One region of the Nocardioides daphniae genome, then DNA from elsewhere that is predicted to be linked to it. Evidence: predicted binding sites of a transcription regulator. Region 1 holds the regulator's gene; each other region holds the start of a gene.
What was found. Region 1 encodes LexA, which represses DNA repair genes until DNA is damaged. Its sites were predicted from a motif close to TCGAACANNTGTTCGA; they were not measured.
Positions count from the first base shown of each region.

Region 2: the regulator LexA is predicted to act here: its motif matches at 2,914-2,929, upstream of E2C04_RS03160 (HNH endonuclease signature motif containing protein).
Region 3: the regulator LexA is predicted to act here: its motif matches at 3,284-3,299, upstream of E2C04_RS01975 (HNH endonuclease signature motif containing protein).

Region 1 is NZ_CP038462.1:2,940,909-2,946,618, reverse strand. It holds gene E2C04_RS14470 (ATP-dependent DNA helicase) at 45-2,021, shown strand; gene lexA (transcriptional repressor LexA) at 2,044-2,772, opposite strand; gene E2C04_RS14460 (GNAT family N-acetyltransferase) at 2,871-3,662, opposite strand; gene E2C04_RS14455 (LysM peptidoglycan-binding domain-containing protein) at 3,970-4,311, shown strand; gene E2C04_RS14450 (hypothetical protein) at 4,321-4,656, opposite strand; gene nrdR (transcriptional regulator NrdR) at 5,002-5,472, shown strand; partial or broken gene E2C04_RS21095 (vitamin B12-dependent ribonucleotide reductase) at 5,603-5,710, shown strand, end outside.
Region 2 is NZ_CP038462.1:653,220-658,929, reverse strand. It holds partial or broken gene E2C04_RS03170 (aldehyde dehydrogenase) at 1-1,039, shown strand, start outside; gene E2C04_RS03165 (hypothetical protein) at 1,183-1,590, shown strand; gene E2C04_RS03160 (HNH endonuclease signature motif containing protein) at 1,604-2,869, opposite strand; gene E2C04_RS03155 (YciI family protein) at 3,003-3,338, opposite strand; gene E2C04_RS03150 (HpcH/HpaI aldolase/citrate lyase family protein) at 3,376-4,260, opposite strand; gene E2C04_RS03145 (AMP-binding protein) at 4,270-5,710, opposite strand, start outside.
Region 3 is NZ_CP038462.1:399,038-404,747, forward strand. It holds gene E2C04_RS20620 (amidohydrolase family protein) at 1-254, shown strand, start outside; gene hutI (imidazolonepropionase) at 266-1,420, shown strand; gene E2C04_RS01970 (hypothetical protein) at 1,444-1,908, opposite strand; gene E2C04_RS01975 (HNH endonuclease signature motif containing protein) at 1,963-3,279, opposite strand; gene E2C04_RS17550 (hypothetical protein) at 3,499-3,642, shown strand; partial or broken gene E2C04_RS21760 (ATP-binding protein) at 3,748-4,140, shown strand; gene E2C04_RS01985 (helix-turn-helix transcriptional regulator) at 4,265-5,710, shown strand, end outside.

The DNA.
Region 1 (5,710 bases):
CGGCGGTGCCGTAGTTGTCGGCGGGGCTGGCTAGAGTTCAGCCGGTGCCAGACAAGTCGCCCGTCCGTGAGGTCCTCTCCGCCGCCGTCGAGGCGTTGGGGGGCAAGGAGCGCTCCGGCCAGGTCGAGATGGCCGAGGCCGTCGCCCGGGCGATGACGGAGCAGCAGCACCTCATCGTCCAGGCCGGCACCGGCACCGGAAAGTCGCTCGGCTACCTCGTCCCGAGCCTGCTCAACCACGACCGCGTGGTCGTCGCCACCGCGACGCTGGCGCTCCAGCACCAGCTCGTCGAGCGCGACATCCCGCGGCTCGTGGAGGCGGTCGGCGACCGGCTCGACACCTCGTACGCCGTGCTGAAGGGCCGCTCCAACTACGCCTGCCTGCACCGCATCCGCGAGGGCGTCCCGGACGACCAGGGTGTGCTCGTCGACGTCCCCGAGGGCTCGATGGGTGCCGAGGTCCTGGCGTTGCGTGGCTGGGCCGAGATGGAGGCCGAGACCGGCGGCACGGGGGAGCGTGACAACGCCCCTCGGCACACCGAGAGGGTCTGGCGCCAGGTCAGCGTCAACCACCGCGAGTGCCTGGGCGCCGCGCGCTGCGCCTTCGCCCAGGAGTGCTTCGCCGAGCGGGCCAAGGAGAAGGCGGCCAGCTCCCACCTGATCGTCACCAACCACTCGCTCCTCGCCATCGACGCGATCGAGGGCGTGCCGATGATCCCCGACTACGACGTCGTGGTGATCGACGAGGCGCACGAGCTGGTCAGCCGCGTCACCCAGGCAGCCACCGACGAGCTCACCGTGGGTGACGTGCAGCGGGCCGCGAAGCGCTCCCAGAAGCACATCGCCGACAAGGGCGCGGCCTCCACCGCCGCCGACGACCTGGCCGACGCCGCGGACGCCCTGGCCGATGCGCTCGCCGCCACCTCGCCGGGCCGGATCGAGACCGCCGGCGAGCAGCTCTCCGACGCGCTGGTCCTCGTCCGCGACGCCGCACGGTCCCTGGTCTCCGCCTTCGGCAAGGACGAGGGCGACGCCGACGCCGGGCGTACGCAGGCCAAGGGGTTGGCGCAGGAGGTCTTCGCCACCGCGGAGCGGATGGCGGCCTTCAAGGAGTCGGACGTGCTCTGGCTCAACGAGGCCCGCGAGCGGATCCCGGCCCGGCTGGCCGTGGCGCCGCTGCAGGTGTGGGCCCAGATGCGTGAGCGCCTGCTCACCGAGAAGACGGTCGTCTTCGCCTCCGCCACCCTGATGCTCGGCGGCGACTTCAACGCGGTCGCCGGCAGCCTCGGGCTCAAGCCGTCGGAGCGCGTCGACACGGGCGCCGGCGAGGTGAGCGCCGACGACGCGCTGCCGTGGCGGGCGCTCGACGTGGGCTCACCCTTCGACTACTCGCGCCAGGGCATCCTGTACGTCGCCCGGCACCTGCCGGACCCCGGTCGCGACGGCCTCGGCAAGGCGCAGATCGACGAGATCGTCGAGCTGATCGACGCCGCCCAGGGGCGCACGCTGGGGCTCTTCTCGTCCCGACGGGCGGCGGACGCGGCGGCGGAGGCCGTCCGTGAGCGGCTCCCGCACCTCACCACCCTGGCGCAGGGCGACGCCCAGCTGCCGGAGCTGGCGAAGCAGTTCGTCGAGGACCCGCACACCAACCTCTTCGGCACGCTCACGCTCTGGCAGGGCCTGGACGTGCCCGGCGACACCTGCCAGCTGGTGCTGATCGACCGGATCCCGTTCCCGCGGCCCGACGACCCGCTGATGTCTGCCCGTTCGCGGGCCGCCGACAAGGCCGGCGGCAACGGCTTCATGCAGGTCTCGGCGACCCACGCGGCCCTGCTGCTGGCCCAGGGGGTCGGTCGCCTGATCCGCACCACCGAGGACAAGGGCGTGGTGGCGATCCTCGACCCGCGGCTGGCGACCAAGCGCTACGGCGGGTTCCTCAAGGCGAGCCTGCCGCCGATGTGGTCGACGACAGACCCGTCCGTGGTGCGCCAGGCCCTCGGCCGCATCGCGGCCGCGGGCTGACGCGGCGTACGGGAGCCCGGGATCAGAGGCTGCGCAGGACCGCGGTGACCTTGCCCAGGATGGTGGCGTGGGTGCCGTCGATGGGCTCGTACGCGTCGTTGTGCGGCAGCAGCCAGACCTGGCCGCCCTTGCGCTGGAAGGTCTTCACCGTGGCTTCTCCGTCGATCATCGCGGCGACGATGTCGCCGTTGACGGCGTCGGGCTGCTGGCGGATCACGACGTAGTCGCCGTTGCAGATGGCCGCGTCGACCATCGAGTCGCCGGAGACCTCGAGCAGGAAGAGCGTGCCGTCGCCGACGAGCTGCTTGGGGAGCGGGAAGACGTCCTCGACCCGCTGCTCGGCCAGGATCGGGCCACCGGCCGCGATACGACCCACGACCGGCACGTACGCCGCTGCGGGCGCCGCGTTGCCCACGTCCGTGGGGTCGAAGTCGGAGTCGTCCGCGCTGGAGACGGCTCGGGAGGCCGCCATCGACTCGGGCAGGAAGACCTGCAGCGCGCGCGGCCGGTTGGGGTCACGCTTGAGGAAGCCCTTCTCCTCGAGCGTCTTGAGCTGGTGGGCGACGCTGCTTGAGCTGGTGAGACCGACCGCAGTGCCGATCTCACGCATGCTCGGCGGGTAGCCCCGGGTCTCCAGCGCCTCCTGGATCGTGGTCAGCACCAGCTGCTGGCGCGCGGTGAGCCCGGTCGCGTCAGGAGGTCCGTCGGGCAGGGAGACGACCTTGCCGGTGTCGCCGCTGGACTTGGGCATGTGGATCCTCCTGGGTGGTGCGGACTGACGTGGGGTTCACGCTAGTCCGATCCCGACCCCAGTTCAAACATGTGTTCGAACGGCGTGTCACGTGCGGTTCAGCGGCGCGGGTCCCAGACCCACGCCACGCAGGTGAACTGCGTGCGGAAGCCCAGCTCGACGTAGGTCGGGTAGGCCCGGGAGTTGGTGATGAGGGTCGCCGACTGGGCCCCGATGGAGGCGGCGCGGTTCATCATGGTGGCGCCCAGGGCGCGGCCGATGCCCCGCCCGCGCGCGGCCGGCGTGGTGCTGACGTTCGCCAGCATCACGCTGGTGCCGCGTACGTGCATGGTGCTGGCTCCCAGGACCTCGCCGGTGCGGAGGCTGCGGGCGATGAAGAACTGGTTGTCGGCCGGGTCGAGGGTGTCGAGCACGCCCAGCGTGACCTCCTGCTGGGCGGCCGGGTGGCCGAGCGCCTCGAGGATGGCGCGACTGGCCGGCTCGACGCCGTCGGGCCAAGCGACGTCGATGAAGACGTCGTCCGGCGTGCCCGGGTCGACGGGCGCGCCCAGGGCGGTGTGCATCGCGGGGTACTCCCGGGCGAGCAGCCCCAGCTGGGCCAGCGTGGCCTCGAGGGCCGGCGTCGTCGTCGAGGGGGTGGTGATCCACTGGAACGGCAGGCCGCGGCGGAGGAACGGTTCGATCAGGGCGGGTGCCCGGGTGGCGACGGCCTCCGGGGCGATGTGGGCGTTGACGACCACGTTGAGCAGGGCGAGCGGCGCCGTGGACCAGTAGACGGTCGCGTCCGGCTCGTCCGCGGTCGACAGCGACGGGGAGCGCGCGATGGCGGCCTGGAGCGCCGCGAAGTCGGCCTCGATCGTGTCGGAGGCCGTGGTCAGGAGGTCTCGCATGCGGCAGACGCTAGGGCTGCGCCGCGACGGCTGCATGCCCCATACGGGTGACGTCCGCACAGGCTTTCGCCACAGATGCCGAGAATCGGGTAGCTGAGGGGCACGTGGAGAGCGTTCGAACTTTTGTTCGACCAGATGCTTGATTCGTTCGAACATCTGCTCTAACGTCGCACATGTGTTCGATCGAACGTCTGATCGAATTCGTCGGCAGGTCAAGGTGCTCGATCCAAAACTGTCGGCGGGTCCGCATAGACATCAGTTCGACAGCAACGCACCTGCACGACCACCACTTCCCCAGGAGGTCTCCATGACCCATCGCCACCGCCTCGACCGTCACCGCCGCCGCTCCCCGCGGCCAGGTCCGTCTGACTCGTCGTGGTCGCGTCGTCGTCGTGCTCGCTGCGCTCCTCCTGGCCCTCGTCGTGGGCGTGGCTCTGGCGGCGTCTCGTCCGCCAGCGAGGAGGCCGGCGCTCCGCAGGCGACCGAGGTCGTCGTGGTCAACGAGGGCGACACCCTGTGGGGCATCGCTGCCGGGGTCGCCGAGGAGGGCGAGGTCCGCGCGATGGTCTCGGAGATCCGCGAGCTGAACAACCTCGACTCCTCCGTCGTCACCCTGGGCCAGGAGATCCACGTCCCGGTCGCCGACTGACGTACGAGGTCAGCGGGCGGCGCGACGTCCGCCGGTAGGCCGCGGAGGCTCTGATCCATCGCCCTGGGGAGGGCGGGTCGCGCCGAGCGCCGACCCGAGGCGCGCAAAGAGCATCAGGCCGACGAAGAGGCAGGTTGCGGCCCCCGCGCCCGCGAGGATGAGCAGGAGCCAGGCGCCGGCGTTGCCGGCCCGGGCGCTCGACCCGAAGTCGATGGCCGCGTAGACGAGGTAGCCCCAAGCGATGACGCAGAGCGTGATCCCACCGGCGTACGCGAGTGCTGCGGTGTTCAGGGTCCGCGGCGGGGGAGCTGCTCGTCTCGAACCTGCACGCTTCCCCTGGGCCACGGCGCCATTCTGTCAGGAGAGTGGCCGCGGCGTGCCTTCTTCGGCGCCCGGAGAGGGTCGCGTCACGCGGCCGGAACTCCTTCGGTGGCGACGCCTTTTCGGTCGTCGTCGGGCCTGTGACCTGCGCAGATGGCGGTCGATCTTTCTGTCGTCCCGCGATGTGGCTGGAGTTCGCGCGATCCGCTTGCCAAGTATTGGGGAGGGCGCGTACGGTTACCACAACATCTAGTAGTTACACGGTTGTGGTTTTCCACATCTAGTCCACAGAAGTGGACATTGGATGCACAGCCCGCAGCACGATCATCCACAGTTGGACCGGCTTCATCCACAGGGAGAAGGAACGCCATGCACTGCCCGCACTGCCGGCACACCGACACCCGGGTCCTCGACTCGCGCGTGTCCGAGGACGGCGGTCAGATCCGTCGTCGTCGTGCCTGCACGGAGTGCGGCAAGCGGTTCAGCACGGTCGAGCTCATGCAGCTGACGGTGCTCAAGCGCTCCGGCGCCAGCGAGCCCTTCAACCGTGACAAGGCGGTCCAGGGTGTGCGCAAGGCGTGCAAGGGCCGCCCCGTGACCGAGGACCAGCTGGCCTGCCTGGGTCAGGAGGTGGAGATCGCCCTGCGCGCCACCGGTTCCGCCGAGATCCAGGCCCACGAGGTGGGCCTGGCGATCCTGGCCCCCCTTCGCGACCTCGACGAGGTCGCCTACCTCCGGTTCGCCTCCGTCTACCGCGCCTTCGAGAGCGCGGCCGACTTCGAGGCAGAGATCGACGTCATGCGTGCCGAGCGCAACGCCGCCGCGATCCCGACCGGTTGACCACAGACCGCCCGGTACGCAGTGGGGAAGCTGCGTGCCGGGCCCCAGACGCACGAACAGACAACGTTGTCAGCACGAGGAACTGAGGAGATTCCATGGCCGCGAGACGGTGACCAAGGGTGGACTGAAGATGCAGCGCGTCTTCAGCACCGAGGGGACCCACCCGTACGACGAGATCACCTGGGAGCGGCGCGACGTCGTCCAGACCAACTGGAAGACCGGTGAGACGGTCTTCGAG
Region 2 (5,710 bases), 1.3 Mb from region 1:
CCGACGGCCGCGGCAAGCTCGTCCGTGAGCCGATCGGCGTCGTCGCGGTGATCATCCCCTGGAACGGCCCCGTCGCCACGGCGTCGCTCAAGATCGGCCCGGCGCTGGCGGCTGGTTGCACCGTGGTGCTGAAGCCGGCGCCCGAGGGCCCGGTCAGCACGATGATCCTGGCCGAGGCGCTCGAGGCGGCGGGTCTGCCCGAGGGTGTCATCAGCCTGCTGCCTGGTGGCCGCGAGGTCGGCGAGCACCTGGTGAAGCACAAGGACGTCGACAAGATCTCGTTCACCGGCAGCACCGTTGCCGGGCGCCGGATCATGAGCCTCGCCGGTGAGCGCATCGCCCGCGTGACGCTGGAGCTGGGCGGCAAGTCGGCAGGCATCATCGCCGACGACATCCCGCTCGACCAGGTGCTCCCGACGCTGGCCTTCGCCGGCATCGGCAGCTCGGGCCAGGTCTGTGCCGCAATCACCCGCATCGTGGTGCCGCGCCACCGCCAGGACGAGGTGGTCGAGGCGCTGAAGGGGATCTTCGAGAGCGTCAAGGTGGGTGACCCGCGCGAGCCCGACACGGTGATCGGCCCGCTGGCCGCTGAGCGTCAGCGCGAGCGCGTCGAGGGCTACATCAAGCTGGGCGTCGAGGAGGGCGCGCGACTGGTGACGGGTGGTGAGCGCCCGAAGGACCTGGAGAAGGGCTGGTACGTCCCGCCGACGATCTTCGCCGACGTCCGCAACGACATGCGGATCGCGCAGGAGGAGATCTTCGGACCGGTCGTCTGCGTGATCCCCTCGACACCGTCGAGGAGGCAATCCAGATCGCCAACGACTCCGACTACGGCCTCTCCGGTGCGGTGTACGCCTCGGACGTCGAGCTCGCGGAGAAGATCGCCCGCCAGGTCAGGACGGGTCAGATCTCGGTCAACACGTGGGGCATGTGCGTCGTGCAGCCCTTCGGCGGCTACAAGCAGTCCGGCCTCGGCCGTGAGGGCAACGTGGAGGGCCTGAGCGCCTTCCTGGAGACCAAGCTCATCCAGTACGCCTGAGCCGACGCGGTCGCTGAGGCGGCTGCAGCACCGTGACCCGGGGGTCGCCTGACATGTTCAGGCGGCCCTTCGGTTTGTTGTCTGTGGTGGCTCCACCCCTTGCGCCCGGCGGACGGCCGCAGTTCAGTGGGTGGATGGACGCCATGGAGGATCCGATCTTCCTGGAGTGGCTCGACCGCGAGGCCGGGAAGGCCCAGCTCGAGGCCGAGCGCTACCAGCAGTACCTGAGCCGCTCGCCCCTGCAGCGCGGATCGTGGACCTCGGTCCTACGCCCCGAGACGATGCTGATCGTCTACCAGGGCATGACGCCGCGCGAGGCCGTACTGGCTGTGCTGCGGGGAAACATGGAGACGCGCCGAGCTCACGGCGGGGAGCATCGTGCACCCGAGGCACCGGCCGAGGCACCGCGCGCGGCACCGCCCTCGGTCGAGGCGGAGGAGCCCGCGCCTACGGCCAGTTCCACGACGGCCCGCACTGTCGCGATGGCAGCCGGCAGCGCTGCAGCGCTCGCCGCAGGGTTCATGCTCAAGCAGTGGCGTCAGCGCAGGTGAAGCCGCGGACGGCTTACGTCCGCCGGGCGAAGCGGTAGTCCCCACTGGCCAACCGCGTCATGTCGTACGCAGCGTCGTGCGCCCGGTGGTGGTGACGGCTGCAGAGGAGGACGGCGTTGTGTCGGTCGGAGTCGCCTCCCTGTGACCACGGGACCAGATGGTGGGCTTCGGCCCAGGTGCCGGGGATCGAGCATCCTTCGGCGCGGCAGGTCTGGTCTCGCAGGAGCAGCGCGCGGCGCTGTGCTTTGGAGAAGAGCGGGGTTGAACGGCCGAGGTCGAGGATCTCGGAGTCCTTGCCGAGCACGGCGGGGATGATCTGGGCGTTGCAGGCGAGGCGCCGGGCTTCGCGGGCGGTGATGCGGTCGAACCCGTCTCCGGGGACACCGTTGTCCAGGGCGGCCACGCCGAGGCCGGAGGTCAGCGCCTCCAGGGAGATGGTCACGGTGACGTTGGTGGCGTCTCCGCCGTGGATCGGGAGTCGCTTCGGGTCGACGGTCTCGAGGAGCTGGGCGAAGGCCTCGGCCAGCTGACGCGGCCTGTTCACCCCGTGACCGAACCCGTTCTTCTCGACGTCGGACTGCTCGTCGCTCGTCCTGCGGACTGCGCCGTCGGCGAGCCGCGGGTTGGTGAAGGCGTGCAGGTAGGTGGCAAGTCGCGCGGCGACCGCGTCGGGCACGACGCCCGAGATCCGCGTCGTCCCGTCGCCGACGGCGCGGATCCGAAGACGCTGCTTCTCCTGGGCGCGCTTCTCGGCGTCGTCGAGACGCCGGCGCTCCTCGTCCTCGAAGCGCTCGGGATCGACGACCTCGAGGATGCGACGGCCCAGGACTGCCAGCTCCTTGGGGTCGTGGTCGGCGGCGAGGCGGACGAGCTCAGCCTCCGCGAGCGCGACGACGTCCTGACCCACACGGTCGGGCAGCTCCCCCACGGCGCCTGCGACCACGCGAGCCTGCGCGAGGTTCACGGCTCCCTCACGCAGGGCCCTCGCCAGCACCGGGAGGCCGCGATCGAGCGCCTCCGCCAGGCGAAGGTCTGCCATGGCGTCGGCACGTCGCACCCGTCCGTGGTGGGCGAGCCACGTGCCGGTGGAGTGGAACCCCTCGGACTCAGCCACGTCGCCCGCGGCCGACATCACGCGGAGTCGTAGCTCAGCGACCTGCGACTCGATCTCGAGCCACGCCAGGAGGGTGGCGGCCTTCTCGTCGGCCGGCATGAAGGTCGGGTTCACGTCTGCGACAGCTTTGAGCATCTCCTTGACCGCGACTGCTGTGTCGGTCATGAGATGCATCGGGCCCCCTGGTGTCTGCCAATGCACTCATTCTTTCGAACATACTTTCGAATGCACAGCCCCACGTTGGGTATTCAGCACGCTCGCACGGACATGTGCGAGGCGGAGCCGAGGGAACCGCCCCTCATCCAGGCTCGATCGCAGGACACTCCAGGACCTCGATCGAGTTGCCGTCGTGGAGCGTGAGATGCGGGTGCTCCGAGAAGATCCGGACGGCCTCGTCGTGCGACGGGGCCTCGACGAGGGCATAACCGACCTTGGCATCGGTGAACTCCCGGGCACCCGTCGACGTCACGACCTTCTTCCTGAAGAGCGGCGCGCCGGGATCGATCAACGCATCGACGTGCGCCTGGGCCCACGCGGCCCACGCAGCCATGAACTCAGACTGCCGCTCTGCACTGATCTCATCGCCCGAGCCGGTCTCGGCGGCGCCGAGGTAGATCGCCAGGTACGTGCCCATGGGTGCACGCTAGGCGATCCGGCCGGTGCCGGCCGCCTCACCCCTCACCGCGTACGAGCCGTGCGTGCGCGAGCCACTCCTTCGCCTTCTCCATGTGCGCGATGTCGACGTGGGTGCCGCGGAAGCGCACGGCGCCGTGGCCGTCGGCAATCGCCTTCTCGACGGTCTCGACGAGCTCCTCGTGGTAGGCGACCTCGTCGTCCGACGGCGTGTAGACGTCGTGCACGACCGGGACGTGGGAGGGGTGGATGAGGATCTGGCCGCGGAAGCCGAGCTGCAGGCCGTAGTCGGCGAACTTCGCCAGGCCGTCGAGGTCCTCGAGGTCCTCCCACAGGCCGGTCAGCGGGTGCAGGCCGAACTGGCGGCACGCCAGCAGGATGCGGCTGCGCAGGTAGAGCGTCTCGCTGCCCTCGCGCGACTGGCGGTAGCCGACGGCGCGCGCGATGTCGGCGTGCTCCGACGTCGGGCCGATCATCGCGCCCACCCGCGGGGACGCCCCGGCGATCTCGATCGCGTTGTTGATCGCGTCGACCATCTCCACCGGCACGATCATCTCCAGGCCATCGGCGCCGTTGCGGGCCTCGAACCAGTCGATGAGCGTCTCCCACCGCACCACGTCGGTGGCGTTGCGGATCTTCGGCGTGAAGAGCCCCGTCAGGTCGGGCCCGACGACGGCCTCCAGATCAGCCCCGGCCATCTTCGTGTCGAGCGCGTTCGGACGCACGAAGAGGCCCACGCGCGACGACTCCTGCCGCAGCGCCGCCAACGTCTCCCGCGCGGTCGCCCGCGCCGACTCCTTGAGGTCGGCCGGGACCGAGTCCTCGAGGTCGATGACGATGCAGTCCGCCCCCGACGCGAGCGCCTTGTGGGCCCACGCGGGCTTGTGCGCCGGGACGAACAGGATCGAGCGGTAGGGGTGCACGGGGGCTCCTCAGCGGGTCTCGGGCGTACGGTCGTGGGTGTCGTCGGTGACGCCCAGCTCGCGCAGCTTGGCCTTCTGCACCCGCTGCGACGGGGTCTTGGGCAGCTCGTCGACGAAGCGCAGGTAGCGCGGCACGGCGAACGACGGGATCCGGCCGTCGCAGTGCTCCCACAGCTCCTCGGCCGTCACCTCGCTCTGCGTGATCACGTAGGCCATCACCTCGTCCTCCCCCGCCTCGGTCGACGCGGGCACAGCGATCACCGCGGTCTCGACGACGGCCGGGTGGGACAGGATCGAGGTCTCGATCTCGTACGAGGAGATGTTCTCGCCGCGGCGGCGCAGGGCGTCCTTGAAGCGGTCGACGAAGTAGAACCAGCCGTCCTCGTCGCGTCGCAGCGCGTCACCGGTGTGGAACCACAGGTTGCGCCACGCCTCGACGGTCTTCTCGGGCATGTTGTAGTAGCCCATCGAGCAGATGAAGGGCACCTTCGGGCGGATCACCAGCTCGCCGATCTCGCCGACCGCGACCTCCTCGTCGGTCTCCGGGTCGACCAGCGCGACGTCGAACCACTCGTCGGCCGCCAGGCCTGCCGCGCCCGCGGGCCGGGACTCGCCGTAGGGCGAGATGATCGGTGCCGACGTCTCCGTCAGGCCGAAGACCTCGACGAACGCCTCGATGCCGTAGCGCTCCTTCATCGGCTCCACCAACGTCGCCGCCGTGGGCGCAGCGAAGACCACGCGCAGCGGGTTGTCGGCGTCGTCGGAGCGCCGGTCCTGCTTCCAGATGAAGTCCATCATGACGCCGATGAAGTTGGTGACGCTCACCCGGCTCTCGCGGATCTGGTCGACCCAGCGGCTCGCGGAGAACTTCGAGCGGATCACGCAGCGCGCGCCCGCGACCATCGTCGGGTACGCCGCCATGAACTGCGCGTTGCCGTGGAAGAGCGGCGTCACCGTCATCCAGGCGTCGTCCGGGGTCAGCCGCACCAGCGAGACGCACTCGTCGGCGAAGAAGTACATCTGCGCGTGCGGCATCGCCACACCCTTGGAGGGGCCGGTCGTGCCGGAGGTGAAGAGCACCGAGGCCAGGTCCTGCGGCTGCACGTCGGGCAGCTCGACGCTGCGCCCGGCGGGCAGCTCGGCCTCCAGCTCGTCCCACGGCGCGGCGTCCCAGCCGGCCTCGCGCAGGATCTCGATCGCCTTGTCCTGCTGGCCGGTGTCGATCACCCAGAACTTGGTGATGTCCGAAGCTGCCTCCTTGACCGCGACGAACCGCTCGGCGAAGACGTCGTCGACGACGGCCAGCTTCGCTTCCACGGTGCGCACCTGGTGGGCCAGGAAGTCGTGCTCGTACGCCGTGTTGATCGGCACCTCGACGAGGCCGGCGACGGCGCTGCCCACCCACGTACGCACGAAGCGCGACGAGTTCTGGGCGACCAGCACGACGCGG
Region 3 (5,710 bases), 1.0 Mb from region 1:
GCCTGGGGTGGGACGACGCGGGCGCAATCGCGGTCGGCCACCGTGCCGACCTGGTGGTGCTCGACACCGCCTCGCCGCGGACGGCGGGCACGGGCGCCGACGAGCACACCGCGGTCTTCGCGGCGACGGCCGGCGACGTACGCCGCGTGATGACCGACGGGGTGTGGCGCTTCACCGGTGACCCCGGCGAGGTGGCCGCCGTCGGGCAGCGGCTGGACCGGGTCATCGCGCAGGTGTGGGAGGGCGTCGGATGAGCACGACTTCCATGAGCACCGTCGTCACCGGGATCACCGAGCTGGTCACGAACGATCCTGCGCGCGACGGGCTGCTCGGCGTGGTGGCTGGGGCGGCGCTCGTGGTCGCGGGCGACCGGGTGGCGTGGGTCGGCCCGGAGGCCGAGGCGCCGGCGGCGGACCTGCGCGTCGACCTGGGCGGTCGCGCCGTGGTGCCGGGCTTCGTCGACTCGCACTCGCACATGGTCTTCGCGGGTGACCGCGGTGAGGAGTTCGCGGCCCGGATGGCCGGGGAGCCGTACGCCGCCGGTGGCATCCGCAGCACGGTGGCGGCGACCCGGGCGGCGAGCGACGAGGTGTTGACGGCGCAGGTCGCGCGGCTGGTGGCGGAGATGCGACGGCAGGGCACGACGACGGTCGAGATCAAGAGCGGCTACGGGTTGAGCGTGCGCGACGAGGCGAGGAGCCTGGCGGTGGCGCGGCAGTTCACCGAGGAGACGACCTTCCTCGGGGCGCACGTGGTGCCGACGGGGGTGACGCCGGAGGCGTACGTCGCCGAGGTGACGGGTCCGATGCTCGCCGCGGCCGCCCCGTGGGCGAAGTGGATCGACGTCTTCTGCGAGACGGGTGCCTTCGACGTCGACCAGGCGCGTGAGGTGCTGGCCGCGGGGGCGGCGGCCGGGCTGCGGGGGCGGCTGCACGCCAACCAGCTGTCGGAGGGCGGCGGGGTGCAGCTGGCCTGCGAGCTGGGGCTGGTCGCGGTCGATCACTGCACGTACCTCTCGGAGGCCGACGTCGCCGCGCTCGCGGGCTCGGGCACGGTGGCGACGCTGCTGCCGGGTGTGGAGTTCTCGACGCGGCAGCCCTACCCGGATGCGCGGCGGTTGCTGGCCGCCGGCGTACGCGTGGCGCTGGCCACCGACTGCAACCCAGGCTCGTGCTTCACCTCGTCGATGCCGTTCTGCGTGGCGTTGGCGGTGCGGGAGATGGGGATGACGCCGGAGGAGGCGCTGTACGCCGCCACGGCCGGCGGTGCCGCGGCGCTCGACCGCGACGACGTCGGCTGGTTGGGGGTGGGGTCACAGGCGGACTTCGCGGTGCTGGACGCGCCGAGCCACCTGCACCTGGCCTACCGGCCGGGCGTGCCGCTGGTGAGCCAGACGTGGGTGGGCGGGCGGCCGGCCTGACCGTGTCCCTGCGTGCTTTGCCGTTACCGCGCTGAGTCGAGGATGCGCCGGGTGGTGGCTCGGTCCGGGGTGGAGGCGTTGACCGCGAAGTCGCCCGCGTAGGCGCACCCCGACCAGGACTCGCCGCCCTGCCCGTCGTCGCCGGCCGTGATCACGTCGGGTCCCACTGCCGCGTCGAAGGTCGCGGAGCCGTAGAACGCGACGCCGACCGCGTCCGGCGCACACGGGTCTGTGCCGGGCGGTGCCCACCGTTCGAACTGCCACTCGCAGTCGTCCATGTCGAGCCGCTGCCAGTCACCCGGCACGTCGACCTCGACGCTTTCGTAGGCCAAGGTCTTCCACCCTCCGGGCTCGACCCGGTCGTCGACCACGCGTGCGTGGGGCTCGCGCACCTCCCACCAGACCAGCGCGGCGACGAGCAGCAGCCCGCCGAAGACGCAGACCCCTGCGACGATCGCGGTCCGACGTAGGGCGCGGGTCTTCTCCATGCACGTACGACGTCGCGCGCAGGCAGGTGGTTCCCGCGGGTGGAGCCGGGTCGGTCAGATCGCGGCAGGTGTCAGGTCGGTGGTGCCGTGGCGGTCGCGTCGGAACCGTTGTCCGTGGGGTGAGGTCCACTCGAAGACCCCGTTGGCTGGGGAATCGAGGCGCCAGCCGGTGTGGGTCTTGAGCCGGTGGTGGCCGCGACACAGGGTGGCGAGATTCTCGGTGACGGTGTGCCCTGGTTGTGGTCTGCCTTCGGCTGTCGCGTCGTGGTCGAACGGGACCACGTGGTCGACGTCGCAGCGGCGGCTGGGCCGGGTGCAGTGCGGGAAGACGCAGGTCTCGTCGCGGAGCAGCACCTGCCGGCGGAGCCGGTCGGTCGGTTCGTAGCGCTCAGTCGCGAGGGAAGAGTTGAGGTCGACCACGGGGAGGATCCGCACGTCGGTGTGGGAAGTGCCGACCCAGCGACGGACCTGCTCGAGCAGGACGAGTCGCTGGCGGTTCTCCAGGTGGCCGGTCGCGCCGAAGGAGAGCGACCCGTCGGGCTCCACGTTGGCGGTGAAGTGCAGCTGCAGGTCGACGCGGCGCGCGGTGGTCCGCTCGACGGTGCTGTCGCCAGCACCTGCGCCGGCGAGGTCGAGCGCGGTCTGGTGCCGTGCCAGCTCGCCGAGGGCGAGCGAGCGGCGTACGTCCAACGACTCCTCGCAACCTGCCGCCTTCAACCCCGCCGCACCCGCCGCGACGGCCTGCTCCAGGTCCAGGGCATCGGCGATGTCGAGCTCGGCGTGGACCTGCATCGTCTGGGCGAACGGATCGCGCTCGCCGACGATCGTCACGTGGCGGGTGTCGGAGGGCGCGTCGTCGTCCCCAGCGGTCGCGAGGCCGTAGAGCTTCATGGCTCGTTCGATGAGCCGGTCGATCGCAGCGCGACCCATCTTCTCGATGAAGGGCGCGACCTGGGAGTCGATCCACGCGACGCCTTCGGCAGGCAGCGCCGGGTAGGCGTGGATCGTGGCCTCGGCGACGAGCCGGGCTCGCCATACCGGCACCTCCCCGGCCGTCAGCCGTGCCCAGAGCTTGGGCAGGCGGTGGGCCAGCTCGAGCGCGTGTCCGATCAGCTTCTTCGCTGCGTCGGTCGACAACCCCAGCGCGCCGCCCAGCTCGGCGACTGCGTACTCGTTGACCTCCGGCGTCCCGTCACCCGAGATCGGCTCGAAACCGACAGGCGAGTGGAAGACCGCGGCGTCCGCACCGTCCTCCCGGGCCGGGTGCGCAACCGCCCACTCGTACGCGATCACCATGACGTCTGCCTCGGCGCGACGGACGGCCGCACTGCGCTCACGCGCCAGTGCAACCAGGTCGCGGGGAGTCGCCATCGATTCGAACATACATTCGATTCTAGGGGGCTGTCCGCGACTGCGACAGCCACCATATGGGTGATCCACCGAAGCTCGCAGAGGGTGGTCCGCCATCACATCTGAGGTACCCACCACCCACATCTAGGGCATCACTCCGATGTCCGCCCCTACCTCAGGCGACGAGTCTCGAGTCATCGAGGCGCACCGGCGCCGAGCAGGAAAGGGAAGACGATGGAGATGAACGAGACCACCTACCGCGTGGAGATCAACGACCGCGCCCGCCGCATCCGCGAGTCGTGGGGCACTCGGCGCCAGCAGCGCAAGGTGGCAGCCGCCCGCCGCTGGCAGGGACCGCTCCGTGGCGCAAACGAGATGCGCTGAGGCCGCGGCCCCGTCAAGATGGAGGACGTGTCAAGCAGTCGTAGCGCCCCGTTGGTCGGACGCGTGGCCGAGCTGGAGGACCTGGAGTCCCGGCTCGGCCTCGCCATGTCCGGCCCGGCCGACCCCGAGACGCGCGCGCTGCTGCTCGGGGGCGACGCCGGCGTCGGCAAGACTCGCCTCCTGACCGAGCTGCGCGACCGGGCCGTCGCGCGCGGCTGGCACGTTGTCGCCGGCCACTGCGTCGACCTCTCCGACGCCGCCCTGCCTTACCTCCCCTTCAGCGAGGTCCTGGGCCGTCTGGCCGCCAGCCACCCCGAGGTCGTCGAGGCGACCGCAGCCGACCATCCCCTGCTGCGCCGGCTCGAGCCCGGGCGACGGGTCAGGTACGCCGACGGCGACGGCGGCGAGAGCCGGCTGGAGCGCGCCGACCTCTTCGAGGGCGTACGCGTGCTGCTCGCCCGCGTCGCCGAGGTCGCCCCGCTGCTCGTGGTCGTCGAGGACGCGCACTGGGCCGACCAGTCCACCCGCGACCTGCTCACCTACCTCTTCAGCCGCGACGTCGGCGGCCCGCACGCCCTCGTCGTCTCCTACCGCCGCCGACGACCTGCACCGCCGTCACCCGTTGCGCCGTCAGGTCGCCGAGTGGTCGCGGCTGCGGGTCGACCGTTTCCAGCTCGACCCGCTGGACGCCGGCGAGGTCCGCGACCTGGTCCGCGCGCTCCGCCCCGCGCAGCTCACCGGCGCCGACCTCTCCGAGGCCCAGGTCGCCGACATCGTGGCCCGCGCCGAGGGCAACGCCTTCTTCGTCGAGGAGCTGGTGGGCGCTGCCGCGACCTGCGACGGCGTGCCCGGCGAGCTCGCCGACGTGCTCATGGTGCGCCTCGACGGGCTCGACGACGACGCGCAGCAAGCCGTGCGTACGGCCGCGGTCGCCGGCCGGCGGGTCACCCACGGCCTCCTCGCCACCGTCTCCGGCCTCGCTCCCGAGCGGCTCGACCGCGCCCTGCGCGAGGCCGTCGAGCGCCACGTCCTCGAGCCCGGCGGCGGAGACTCCTACTCCTTCCGCCACGCCCTGCTGGCCGAGGCCGTCTACGACGACCTGCTCCCGGGCGAACGCATCCGGCTGCACGCCGCGTACGCCCGGTGCCTGGCCTCCGGCGACGTCGTCGGCACCGCGGCGGAGCTCGCCCGCCACGCCCGGCTCGGCCAGGACCTGCCGACCGCCCTGGCCGCCTCGATCGAGGCCGGCGACGAGGCGATGCGCGTCGGCGGGCCCGACGAGGCCGCGCTACACTACCAGCAGGCGCTGGAGCTGGTCGACCACCCGTCGCTGCGCGACGCCGACGTCGACCGGGCCGACCTCACCATCCGTGCCGCGCGGGCCCTGACCGGTGCCGGCCACACCGAGCGCGGCAACGCGCTGCTGCGGGCCACGATCGCCGCGTTGCCCGCCGACGCCTCCGCCGTCGACCGGGGGCTGCTGCTCTCCGAGCTCGCGATGGGACTCTTCCTGGCTGATCTCGGGGACGAGGACGTCGCCCTCGCCGCGGAGTCGGTGGAGCTGCTCGCCGGCGGCAGCGAGGTGCAGCTCGCCCGGGCCATGTCGACGCAGGCGCGGATCCTCTCGGGGCACCGCCGCGAGGCCGAGGCGCGGGAGGTCGCCACCACCGCGCTGGCGATGGCCCAGCGTCTCGACATGCCGCGGTTGAGCACCGACCTGCTCACCACCATCGCCGGGCTGCGGGTCTACCAGCTCGGTGACGACGTGCGCGACGCCTTCTCCGAGGCCGTCGTCCATGCGCGGACCACCGGCGCGGTCAACGCCGAGCTGCGGGCGCTCTACGGCCTCGCCCGGCTGCACCAGGACCGCGCGGAGTTCGACGAGGCGATCGCCGTCTTCGACACGGCCCGAGCGCGGGGGATCCAGGCCGGCACGCGCTGGGCGCCGTACGCCTTCGACGCGCTCGTGATGACCGTCCAGGTCCTGCTGGCCCAGGGTCGCTGGGACGAGGCACTGGCCCGGCTCGACGCCGAGGAGCGCGCCCCGTCGGCGCTGCTCGACGGGGTG